2 regions of the Promicromonospora sp. NPDC023805 genome follow, and region 1 is predicted to be linked to the other one. Evidence: riboswitches for the same ligand, from Rfam matches in the RefSeq annotation. Region 1 holds a riboswitch; the other holds the start of a gene.
The links. A riboswitch is a leader RNA that binds a small molecule or an ion and turns the genes downstream of it on or off. The one in region 1 is predicted to bind cyclic di-AMP.

Region 2: linked by a shared signal. The riboswitch ahead of AB0F70_RS20775 (NlpC/P60 family protein) and the one ahead of AB0F70_RS12545 (NlpC/P60 family protein) in region 1 are both predicted to bind cyclic di-AMP.

What each region holds. Positions count from the first base shown of each region.
Region 1 is NZ_JBFAAH010000010.1:149,888-155,218, forward strand. Features, by position in the region: gene AB0F70_RS12525 (class I tRNA ligase family protein) at 1-782, shown strand, start outside; gene AB0F70_RS12530 (ion transporter) at 779-1,627, opposite strand; gene AB0F70_RS12535 (GlsB/YeaQ/YmgE family stress response membrane protein) at 1,840-2,106, shown strand; gene AB0F70_RS12540 (hypothetical protein) at 2,103-3,035, shown strand; gene AB0F70_RS12545 (NlpC/P60 family protein) at 3,181-3,870, opposite strand; cyclic di-AMP (ydaO/yuaA leader) riboswitch at 3,919-4,116, opposite strand; gene AB0F70_RS12550 (hypothetical protein) at 4,282-5,175, shown strand.
Region 2 is NZ_JBFAAH010000023.1:85,013-90,343, forward strand. Features, by position in the region: gene serC (phosphoserine transaminase) at 1-1,021, opposite strand, end outside; gene AB0F70_RS20770 (metal-dependent transcriptional regulator) at 1,105-1,821, shown strand; cyclic di-AMP (ydaO/yuaA leader) riboswitch at 1,996-2,188, shown strand; gene AB0F70_RS20775 (NlpC/P60 family protein) at 2,239-2,985, shown strand; gene AB0F70_RS20780 (universal stress protein) at 3,199-4,167, shown strand; gene AB0F70_RS20785 (aminotransferase class I/II-fold pyridoxal phosphate-dependent enzyme) at 4,234-5,331, opposite strand, start outside.

The DNA.
Region 1 (5,331 bases):
CCGAGCCGTACGCGCGCCTGATGAACCAGGGCCAGGTGGTCAACCACGGCAAGGCGATGAGCAAGTCGCTGGGCAACGGCGTGGACCTGGCGGCGGAGCTGGACCGGCACGGCGTGGACGCCGTCCGCCTGGCGATGCTGTTCTCGGGTCCGCCGGAGGACGACGTCGACTGGGCGGACGTCTCGCCGGAGGCGATGCGGAAGTTCCTGGCCCGGGTGCTGCGCCTGGACGATCGTCGGCCGAGCTCGTCGAGACCCGGACAAGGTCGACCAGCGGAGGGCCTGCGCAGGGCGGTGCATCGCACGGTGCACGACGTCGACGGGCTGGTCGAGGCAGGGCGGTTCAACGTGGCGATCGCCCGGCTGATGGAGCTGGTGGGCGAGGTGCGGCGGGCGGCGTCGGACGGCGGGGCGGGTGAGCGCGCGGAGACCTCTCCTGACGAGACCTACCGCGAGGCCGTCGAGGCAGTGGCCGTGCTGCTCGGCCTGTTCGCCCCGCAGACCGCCCAGGAGCTGTGGGAACGGCTGGGGCACACGACGCCGGTCGCGGCCCAGCCGTGGCCGACGGTCGATCCGGCGCTGCTGGTGACGACCGAGGTGGAGGCGGTGGTCCAGGTGGACGGCAAGGTGCGCGACCGGCTGCCGGTGTCCGCCGACGTCGCGGCGGCCGAGCTGGAGCGGGCCGCCCTGGCCCGGCCGGCCGTCGCCCGGGCGGTGGGTGACCGGACGGTGCGGCGGGTAGTCGTGCGGCCGCCGCACCTGGTCAACGTGGTGCTGGCCTAGGCGGTGCCGCCCTCGTCGAGCTTCGCGCGCAGCGAGCGGAGCTCGGCGAGGATCTCGCGGTTCTGGGCGGCGAGGTTGTCGAGCCGCTCGTCCTTCTGCTGGTCGTCCTTGCGCTCCTCCTCGGAGATCTCCTCCATGCCGTTGACGATGACGGCGATGAACAGGTTCAGCACCGCGAAGCCGACCACCAGGATGTAGACCACGAAGAAGATCCACGCCCAGGGATGGACCTCCATCACCGCGCGGGCGATCTCGGGCCAGGCCTCGCCCGTCATGGCCTGGAAGAGGGTGAACAGCGAGGTCCCCAGGTGCCCGAAGTACTCGGGTGCTGCGTCGGCGAACAGGCCAGTCGCGATGACCGCTGACACGTAGATGACCAGGACCAGTAGCGCGCCCACGGCGCCCATGCCCGGCACGGCACGCAGCAGTCCGTCGACGACGCGGCGCAGTGACGGCACCACGGTGATCACGCGCAGCACGCGGAGCACACGCAGGGCGCGCAGTGCGGAGAGGGACTCGCTGGCCGGGAGCGGGAGTACCGCGATGCCGACGACGGCGAGGTCGAACAGGTTCCACGGGTCGCGGAAGAACGCGCGACCATGGGCGACTATCCGCAGGAGCAGCTCGACCACGAAGAAGCCGAGCATGACCCGGTCGATCTCCATCAGGATTGTGTGCGCAGCCCCGCTCACCATGGTCTCCGCGCCCAGGATCAGGGCATTCGCCAGGATCACCACAAGGACGAGGTTGACGAACCACCTCTGGTCGAGGAACGCGCGGAGCCGCCCCCGCCAGGTGCGCGGTTCGATCCGTGGTTCGGCAGGTGTGCCGATCACCTGGTTCATGCGGTCTCCCTTGCTGTCACGTGCCCGGAGTCCTTGCCCCGGTCCTGCCTCAGGCCCTTGCCCGGCCGAACTGTAGCGCGGGCGTTTGCCAAGGGGTTCCGCTGGGCGCAATGTCCCAATTTGGGAGTGATTCGGCGGGTCCGGTGGCAAGTCGGCCCGATCAGTGCTGAGGTAGTCGCAAGCAAGCCACACCACTCTGGAGGAAACACATCATGGGTTTCTTTGCGTTTCTCATCCTCGGGCTGATCGCCGGCGTGATCGCCCGTATCGTCATCCCGGGCAAGCAGCCGGGTGGCTTCTGGCTCACGCTGCTCCTCGGTGTGCTCGGCGCCATGCTCGGTGGCTGGCTCGGCGGGCTCATCTTCAACGTCAGCCTCGACGAGTTCTGGTCCTGGGAGAGCTGGCTCTTCTCGGTGATCGGCGCGATCATCGTGATCCTGATCGTCCAGGCGATCTTCGGCCGCCGCAAGACCGCTTGATCGCAGCACGCCGCGGCCGCGCCGCCATCCTCGTCCTTCTGACGTCGGTGGTCGGTGCGGCCGCGGTCGCGTGTACGGGCGGCGGAGCGCCGTCGTCCGCGCAGGGCCCGGTGCCCGACGACGTCGCCGCCCACCTCGGCGTCGAGGTGGCGCAGGGCCGTGAGCAGTACGCCAAGCGGGAGATCCGGCTCGAGGTCACCAACGGCTCCGACGAGACGATGACTCTTCTCTCCGGGGCCCTGCGGTCCGAGCAGTTCGGGCCGTCACACCCCACCAAGGAGGGGCGCACCCTCGTGCTGCGGCCCGGGGCCACGCGCGCCGTCTTCCTGGGGCTCGGCGAGGCGAGGTGCGCAGACCTGGCGGCGGCGGAGGGGGGCGCCGCGCCGTCCGCCACGATCACGCTCGCCCTCGGCGAGGGCGACGACCTGGGCCCGGCAACGGACGTCCCCGTCGACGAGGTGGGCGATCCCATAGGACATCTCGCCCGGAACCATGCGGCGGACTGCTCGGCAGCGGCCGTAGCGGCCGGCGCCGACCTCACCGTCGACCCCGAGGTCCCCGTCGAGACCCGCGACGGGGAGCTGACCGCCCTGGTCACGCTGCGGATCGAGCCGGTCGACGGCGGCCCGGAGGTCACCGTCGACCGGATCGCCGGGACGACCCTGATGAGCAACGCGGACCCGGGTGGCGACGCTTCCGGCTGGGTAGGCCGGGACCTGGCGGGACAAGGGACCGGCGAGGTGGTCCTGGCCGTGGTGCCCGCCCGCTGCGACGTCCATGCGGTGGCCGAGGACAAGCGGGGCACGTTCCTGCCCGTGTCCGCGCGCGTCGGCGGCGTCCGGCAGGAGCCCGTCCACGTGCCGATGCCCGACTCCGCGCGCTCCGACTTCTACTCCTTCGTCGCGGACTACTGCGACTGGCCGGAGTGAGCGACCCCGGACACGCGAGAGGCGCCGCCTCCGGCGTCGGGCGGAAACCCGGCGCGGAGGCGACGCCTCGCGATGTACTGCGGTCGATGTACTGCGGTAGCTCAGGCTCTATCCGCGTCGTCCGAGCCTGCGGTTCCGCTCCGGCTCAGACGACGCGGATGAACGTCGGGCTGTTCTGCCACATCTCGGTGTAGCGCACCGGCATACCGGCGGCCCACGCCTCGATGATCATGCCGTCGCCCGCGTACAGGGCCACGTGGCCGGGCGTCCAGACGATGTCGCCGGGCTCCGGGTAGGTGACCTGGTAGCCGGAGCTGAGCAGCGCGCTCGAGGAGTGCGGCAGGCTCACGCCGAGCTGCGCGTACGTGTACTGGACGAGGCCGGAGCAGTCCATGCCCTCGGCCGGCGACGCCCCACCGAGCACGTACGTGATGCCGAGGTAGTTGAAAGCGAGGTTGATGGCCTGCTCGCCGAGCGGGACCGGGTCCGGCGCGTCGACCGAGACGACGGCGGGGCCGTCGCCCTTCTTGCCGTCGGCGGCTGACGAGGTGCCCAGCGCTTCCATCTCGATCGGCATCTTCGCGTCGGACGGGACGGTGACGGTCGGGGCGGCGGCAACAGCCTGCTTGGCCACCGCGGTGAGGGAGTGCAGGTCGACCGTGTTCAGCTTGGCGGACTTCACGTCGGTCTTCAGGTCCATGGCGGGGGCCGCGTGGGCCGTCGTCGCGATGGTCGAGATCAGGACGCCACCGGCTGCTGCGGCGATGGCTCCTCGGCGGGCTACGGTGCCTGCGTTCTCTGTGGCGGTACGAGCGAGGATGCTCAGCGGTGTCATGGCCGGCCGGCTGTCACGATGCCGTCCGCGAAGGGAGTTCGTCACCTTAAATGTCTCCTGTACCGCCTGCGAGGTCAGCTGTCGGGTTCGGGTAGGAGTACACACCCGGCCGCACGGCTACTGGGGGGTTCCGTCCGGCTTCACCCCGAGGGCGACGATGGTGCTGTCGTCCGGGAAGGTGGGTCCCCCGCTCCTGTCTCGAACGTCTGGTCATGAACCGGTGACAGGATTCGGCGTCCGGTTCACGGTCCCACCGATGTGGTGGGGCAGAAGTCAAAGTACACACGTTCCCCAGAAAAGTCACGATCGGGTTACGCATTCCGGTCTCACCCGCAGAAGGCGCAGATTTGCGCCGTTCCGGTCTTCATGGGCTATGACCGACATCACACACATCGGCTACCGTTCGGCGGCATGGGTGAAAGCGCATATCGCGTCTCCGCCTGGTGGGTGCTTCCCATCAGTGCCGTCGTCTGGTGGGTGGGTGGGTTTCTGCCCTGGCTCCTGCAGGCGTTGTACGAGGTCATAGGCCTTACCGAGGCCTCGGCAGTGCGCTCTGCCGAATTCCTGCCCATACCGTTCACCACCGACGACGCGGTGGTCGGCCTGGTCATCATGGCTCTGATCGGCGGCCTCCTCGGCGGTCTCACGGCGGGTATCGCGGCCTCGGCGAGGGCTGGCGCGGCTGCCGCGACGACGGGCACCTTGCTCGCCATGTCCGCGGCGGGCGGCGCCTCGTGCCTGCTCGCGCTCCGCGGCAGTGCTCCCGGTGACGCCGCGCCGCTCGGGATGCTGGTCGTCACCGTCGCTGCCGGGGTCGTAGGGCTGGCGGCCGGCCTCCTGACGGCCCTGGGCCCGGCTGCCCTGCGCGGGCCCGCCCTGGCCCTGCCTGTTGTGCTCCTGGACGGCTGGTTGTGGGGTCTGGTGCCGGGCAACCTGGTGTCTCCCACGGGCACGTGGTGGACCTTCGCGGTGGCGCTCGGTATCGCGTTCGGCCTGGCGGTGGACAGCCGGCCGATCGAGCTTCTCGGCTGGCTGCCGACCGCGGGCATCGTGTGGGTGCTGCAGGCGGCCGGACCGGCCCTCCTGGCCGTGCAGGAGAACATCTGGCCGGGATCCGCGCTCACGGAGAACCCGCTGTCCGCGGCGGCGATCGTGGGGCACGAGCTCGCCTCGGCGGCCATGGTGCCCGACAGGCACCAGCTGGGCGCCTGGGTGGTCGCCCTGTTGCTCGGTGCGGCGATCGCAGCGCTCCGGCTCGCCCGGGAAGCGGGGGACGAGGGCGAGCTCTCCGAGGCGTTGGCCTGAGGCGTCAGCTCGCGCCCCTGCTGATTGCGATCATGTAAATTTCACCCGCCGCGCGTCGTCGGCCCTGTTCCACGCTTGTCCGGTCCTCATAGGTTTGTCCCAGTTCGGGGGTATCCGGCCCACGAGCGGACAATGGGGGCATACATGAACAGGAAA
Region 2 (5,331 bases), on a different contig from region 1:
GGTTGCGCCCCAGCTTGCGGTACGCGAACACGTCCTGCACGCCGTTGGCGGTCAGCTCGGAGATCACCCGTCCCGCGTCGATCTCCTCGGCGAGGTCGATGGTGCCGACCACCGCGGACCGCTCCTCGGGGCGCGCGACGAACGGCGTCGCCCACTCCCGCGACTCGGCCCAGGAATAGAGGATCTCGGCGGAGGTCGCGCAGCGCTTCGTCGACCACTCGAGCCCGCCCTGGTCGATCAGCCACTCGACCTGGTCGGCCAGGAGCAGCAGCGTCGCGACGGCGGGCGTGTTGAGCGTCTGGTCCTGGCGCGAGTTCTCGACGGCGGTCGTGAGCGACAGGAACTCCGGCACCCAGCGGCCCGAGCCCTCGACCCGTGCGGCCCGCTCGACGGCCGCGGGGGACAGGACGGCGAGCCACAGGCCGCCGTCCGCGGCGAAGGCCTTCTGCGGGGCGAAGTAGTAGGCATCGGTCTGGCTCAGGTCGACGGGCAGGGCCCCGGCCCCGGACGTCGCGTCGGTGAGCACGACGGCGCCGTCCGGCCCCGACGGGCGCAGCACCGGCGCCATCGCTCCCGTGGAGGTCTCGTTGTGCGGGGTGGCGTAGGCGTCGACGTCGTCGGTGGCCTCGAGGTAGGCGACGGCGCCGGGCTCCGCCGAGATCACCTGGGAGGGCGCGAGGAACGGGGCGCGCGACGTAGCAGCGGCGAACTTGCCGCTGAACTCGCCGAACGCCGCGTGCTGCACCTTGCGCTCCACGAGGCACAGCGTGGCGACGTCCCAGAACGCGGTGGCGCCGCCGTTGCCGAGCACCACCTCGTAGCCGTCGGGCGAGCCGAGCAGCTCCGTGACACCCTCACGAATGCGGCGCACCAGGTTCTTCACGGGCGCCCGCCGGTGCGACGTGCCGAGCACGTGCGCGTTCGCCACGAGATGATCCACCTGTCCCGGGCGCACCTTGGAGGGGCCGGAGCCGAATCGGCCGTCGGTGGGCAGCAGGTGTGGCGGGATTGTCAGTGGCACAGAACTAGACTAGAACCTGGGCCGACGCCCGGGCCGCACGTGTCCAGGGCGACTGGGCGGCTGTGCGCATGACGGGAGCTGACGTGACGGATCTGATCGACACCACCGAGATGTATCTCAAGACGATCTACGAGCTCGACGAGGAGGGCATCACGCCCCTGCGCGCGCGCATCGCGGAACGGCTGGGGCACTCCGGTCCGACGGTGTCGCAGACCGTCGCCCGCATGGAGCGCGACGGCCTCGTGATCGTGACGGGCGACCGGCACCTCGAGCTCACGGAGCTTGGCCACGACAAGGCGATGCGCGTGATGCGCAAGCACCGCCTCGCGGAGCGGCTGCTGACCGACGTGATCAAGCTCGACTGGGAGCACGTGCACGTCGAGGCCTGCCGCTGGGAGCACGTGATGAGCGACCTGGTGGAGAAGCGCCTCGTGGGGCTGCTCGACCACCCGCACCACGACCCGTACGGGAACCCGATCCCCGGGCTGTCGGAGCTCGGCGAGGAATACACCGACGTGCCGTTCCTGACCGGCGTGATCTCGCTGCCTTCCGCGTTCGAGGCGGCGGCGAAGAAGGGCGTCAAGGGCGAGCCGCTCGCGGCGTCGCTCACCCGCATCGCCGAGCCCCTGCAGACGGATATCGAGCTGCTGACTCGCCTGTCCGAGGCCGGCCTGGTGCCCGGCTCCCGCATCACGGCGCAGCACAGCGGCGGGACCTACACGGTGGCCGTGGACGGCGCGGGTACGGCGCTCGAGCTCGGTGAGGACGTGGCCCGCCACCTCTTCGTCGCGACGGTCTGATCGGACCCCTCGCGGGGCCTTTGGCAGTCCAGTTTGCCGTCCACTTTGTCGTCCGATTTGTCGGAAAGGCAGCACCCCTCCCGCGACACACCTTGGCAGTCGTTGCCGGAACGTGACATCGAGGGTGAGGTCCGGTACGTTCGGACCGCTCCCACGGAGTTATTCGTGGGGGTCCTCGGACGGACGCCGAACTCTGTCACCGGCCGGGGCCCCAAGACGACCGCATGACAGAGGCGGGGGACCCACCAATGGGCGCCAGGGTGCGTCCTCGGGGTGAAGCTGGGTATTCCTTCGGGATTGCTCGGCCGGGTGATTTCTCCCACCCGAACCCGACAGCTGACCTCGAAGGCGTTCAAGGAGAGGTACTACGTGACTGCACGTACGACTCGCGCTCGCCATCGGGCTGCGCGACGACCAGTGACTCCGTTCACCGAACTTGCTCAGAACGCCGCAGTAGGCCGCCGCACCGCGGTCGCAGCCGCTGGTGGCGCGCTCCTCGTCTCGACCTTCGGTGGCGCTCTGGTCGCCCAGGCGGCTCCGGTGGAGACCGGCCACGCGAAGATGAACTCGGTCGACCTCACCGCGCTGGCGACGCAGGCCCGTGAGGCGCTGTCCAACGCACCAGTCGTGTCGGTCGCACCCGACGCAGAGCTCAACGTCGAGAAGTCCGCGGTCTCCGTGGTCTCTGCCGCCGAGAACGAGGACTACCAGGCAGAGCTCGCCGCGGACGAGGCGGCAGAGGCCGCTGAGGCTGCCGCCGCCGAGGCTGCTGAGGCCGCCGAGGCAGCCGCCAGCGCCGTCTCCAGCTCGGTCGACATCCCCGCGTCGGCGATCGGCAACTCCGTGATCTCGATCGCGAGCCGCTACATCGGCGTGCCGTACGTCTCCGGTGGATCCAGCCCGAGCGGCATGGACTGCTCCGGCTTCACGAAGTACGTCTTCGGGCAGCTCGGTATCGAGCTGCCCCACTCGTCGTCGTCGCAGGCGGGTTACGGCACCCAGGTGCCGGCGTCCGAGGCTCAGCCGGGCGACCTGATGTGGACCCCCGGGCACGTCTCGATCTACGCCGGTGGCAACACGATGATCGACGCGTCCAAGCCGGGCACCGTCGTCGACTTCCGCACCATCTGGCAGTCGAACCCCACGTTCATCCGCCTGGGCTGATCCAGCCAGGTAGTACCGCACAGCAGAGATTCGCGAAGTAGAGCGCCTGTCCGAAATTCCCTGGTGTCGCCAGGGAGACCCGGACAGGCGCTCTACTTCGCGAATCTCTGCTGTGGCATCGTTCTGCAGTCTTTATGCCACCGGTCACCCATAACGCGCGTGCCGCCGGTAGCGTTGGACTGCAATGGTGCTTGGGCGAAGAGAGGTCTTGCGATGACGCGATCCGAGGTCGTACTGGTCGGGGTAGACGGGTCGGCCGCGAGCCTGCACGCGCTGGACTGGGCCACCGCCTACGCGCACCGCGTGGGCTGGGCGCTGCACATCGTGTGCAGCTATTCACTGCCCTCCTTCACGGCCGCGTCGCTCGACGGCGGGTACGCCGCCCTCGACGACACGACCATCCAGGAGGGCGCCAAGTCGGTTCTCGCCGAGGCGGAGGCGCGCGTGGCGGACGCCGGGGTGCGCGCCACTACCGAGGTCGCGACCGGCGACGCGGCAGGCGTGCTCGTGGAGCTGTCCGGCGACTACGGGCTGGCAGTCGTCGGTACGCGCGGCCGGGGCGGGTTCACGGAGCGGCTGCTAGGAACCGTGTCGTCCGCGCTGCCGGCGCACGCGCGGTGCCCCGTCGTCGTGGTCCCGCTGCGCGCCGAGGCGAACAGGGGTGTCTCCTGGAACGTGCAGGGCTCCGGGCCGGCGGCGGACGCCGAGACGAGCACGACGGCGCCAGGGGCGGCCGAGATCCGGGAGGTGCGCCGCATAGTCGTCGGCGTGGACGGATCGCCGCAGGCCGAGCGGGCGCTGCAGCACGCGATCCTGCAGGCGAACGCGTGGGGTGCGGAGCTGACCGCCGTCACCGGCGTGCCCGTGGGGAACAGCGGGATGCTCGCGTGGCTGCCGTCCAACATCGACCGTGAGCAGGTGCTCGCCGACATCGGAGCCGGCATGGACGTCCTTGTCGACAAGCACGAGGCGCAGAATCCCGGCCTGCGGATCCGGCGGATCGTGCTGGACGGCACCGGCGCGGAGCTGCTGACGGAGTTCTCGACGGCCTCGGACCTGGTGGTCCTGGGGTCGCGCGGCCGAGGCGGGTTCCGGGGGCTGCTGCTGGGCTCCACGAGCCAGGCGGTGCTGCACCACGCGGCGTGCCCGGTGCTCGTGGTCAACAAGCACTGCACGGACTGACGCCCGACCGTTGGCCGAGCTTGTCGAGACAGGTCTCGGCAAGCTCGACCAACGCTGGAGCGGGTCCTACTTCGTCGCGGCCTCGGCGGCGGCCAGGAGGACGCAGGTCGCCACGCCGTCCATCGCCGTGCTGACCTCGTCCAGCGGGGGCATCGACGGCGCGAGGCGCACGTTCTTGTTCTCCGGGTCCTTGCCGTACGGGTGGGTGGCGCCCGCCGGCGTCAGCGCGATCCCCGCCTCCTTGGCGAGCTGCACCACGCGGGACGCGGTACCTGGACCAACGTCGAGCGACACGAAGTAGCCGCCCTTGGGCTCCGTCCACGACGCGATGCCGTACCCGCCCAGACGCTCGTTCAGGATCTGCGCCACTGCCTCGAACTTGGGCGCCAGGATCTCGCGGTGCTTGCGCATGTGCTCGCGCACACCGTCGGCCGAGCCGAAGAACAGCGCGTGCCGCAGGTGGTTGATCTTGTCCGGGCCGATGGAGGCCGCCGACAGGTGCTTCTTGTACCAGGCGATGTTGGCCGCCGAGCTGGCGAGGAAGGAGACGCCCGCACCGGCGAACGTGACCTTGGACGTCGAGGCGAACATGATCACGCGGTCCGGGTTCCCGGCCTCCGCGGCCAGCGCGATGGCGTTCGGGCTGGTCACCTCGTCGTCGGTCAGGTGGTGCACCGCGTACGCGTTGTCCCACAGGATGCGGAAGTCCGGCGCGGCGGCGGGCATCGAGACCAGCGCGCGGGCGACGTCGTCGGTGATGACCGCGCCGTCCGGGTTCGAGTAGGTGGGGACCACCCACATGCCCTTGATGGTGGGGTCCTCGGCGACGAGCGCGGCCACGGCCGCGGCGTCGGGCCCGTCCGGCGTCATCGGCACCGGGATCATCTCGATGCCGAGCGCCTCGCAGATCGTGAAGTGCCGGTCGTAGCCCGGCACCGAGCAGATCCAGCGCACCTTCTCCTCGCGCGCCCACGGCTTCGGGGATTCGGGGAACCCGAACAGCTCGGCGTACGCGACGACGTCGTGCATGGTCGTGAGCGAGGCGTTACCGCCGGCGAGGAGCTGCTCGACCGGCACGTCCAGCAGCTCGGCGAAGATGCGCCGGATCGGGAGCCCGCCGTCGAGCCCGCCGTAGTTGCGGGCATCGGTGCCCGTGTCGTCGGC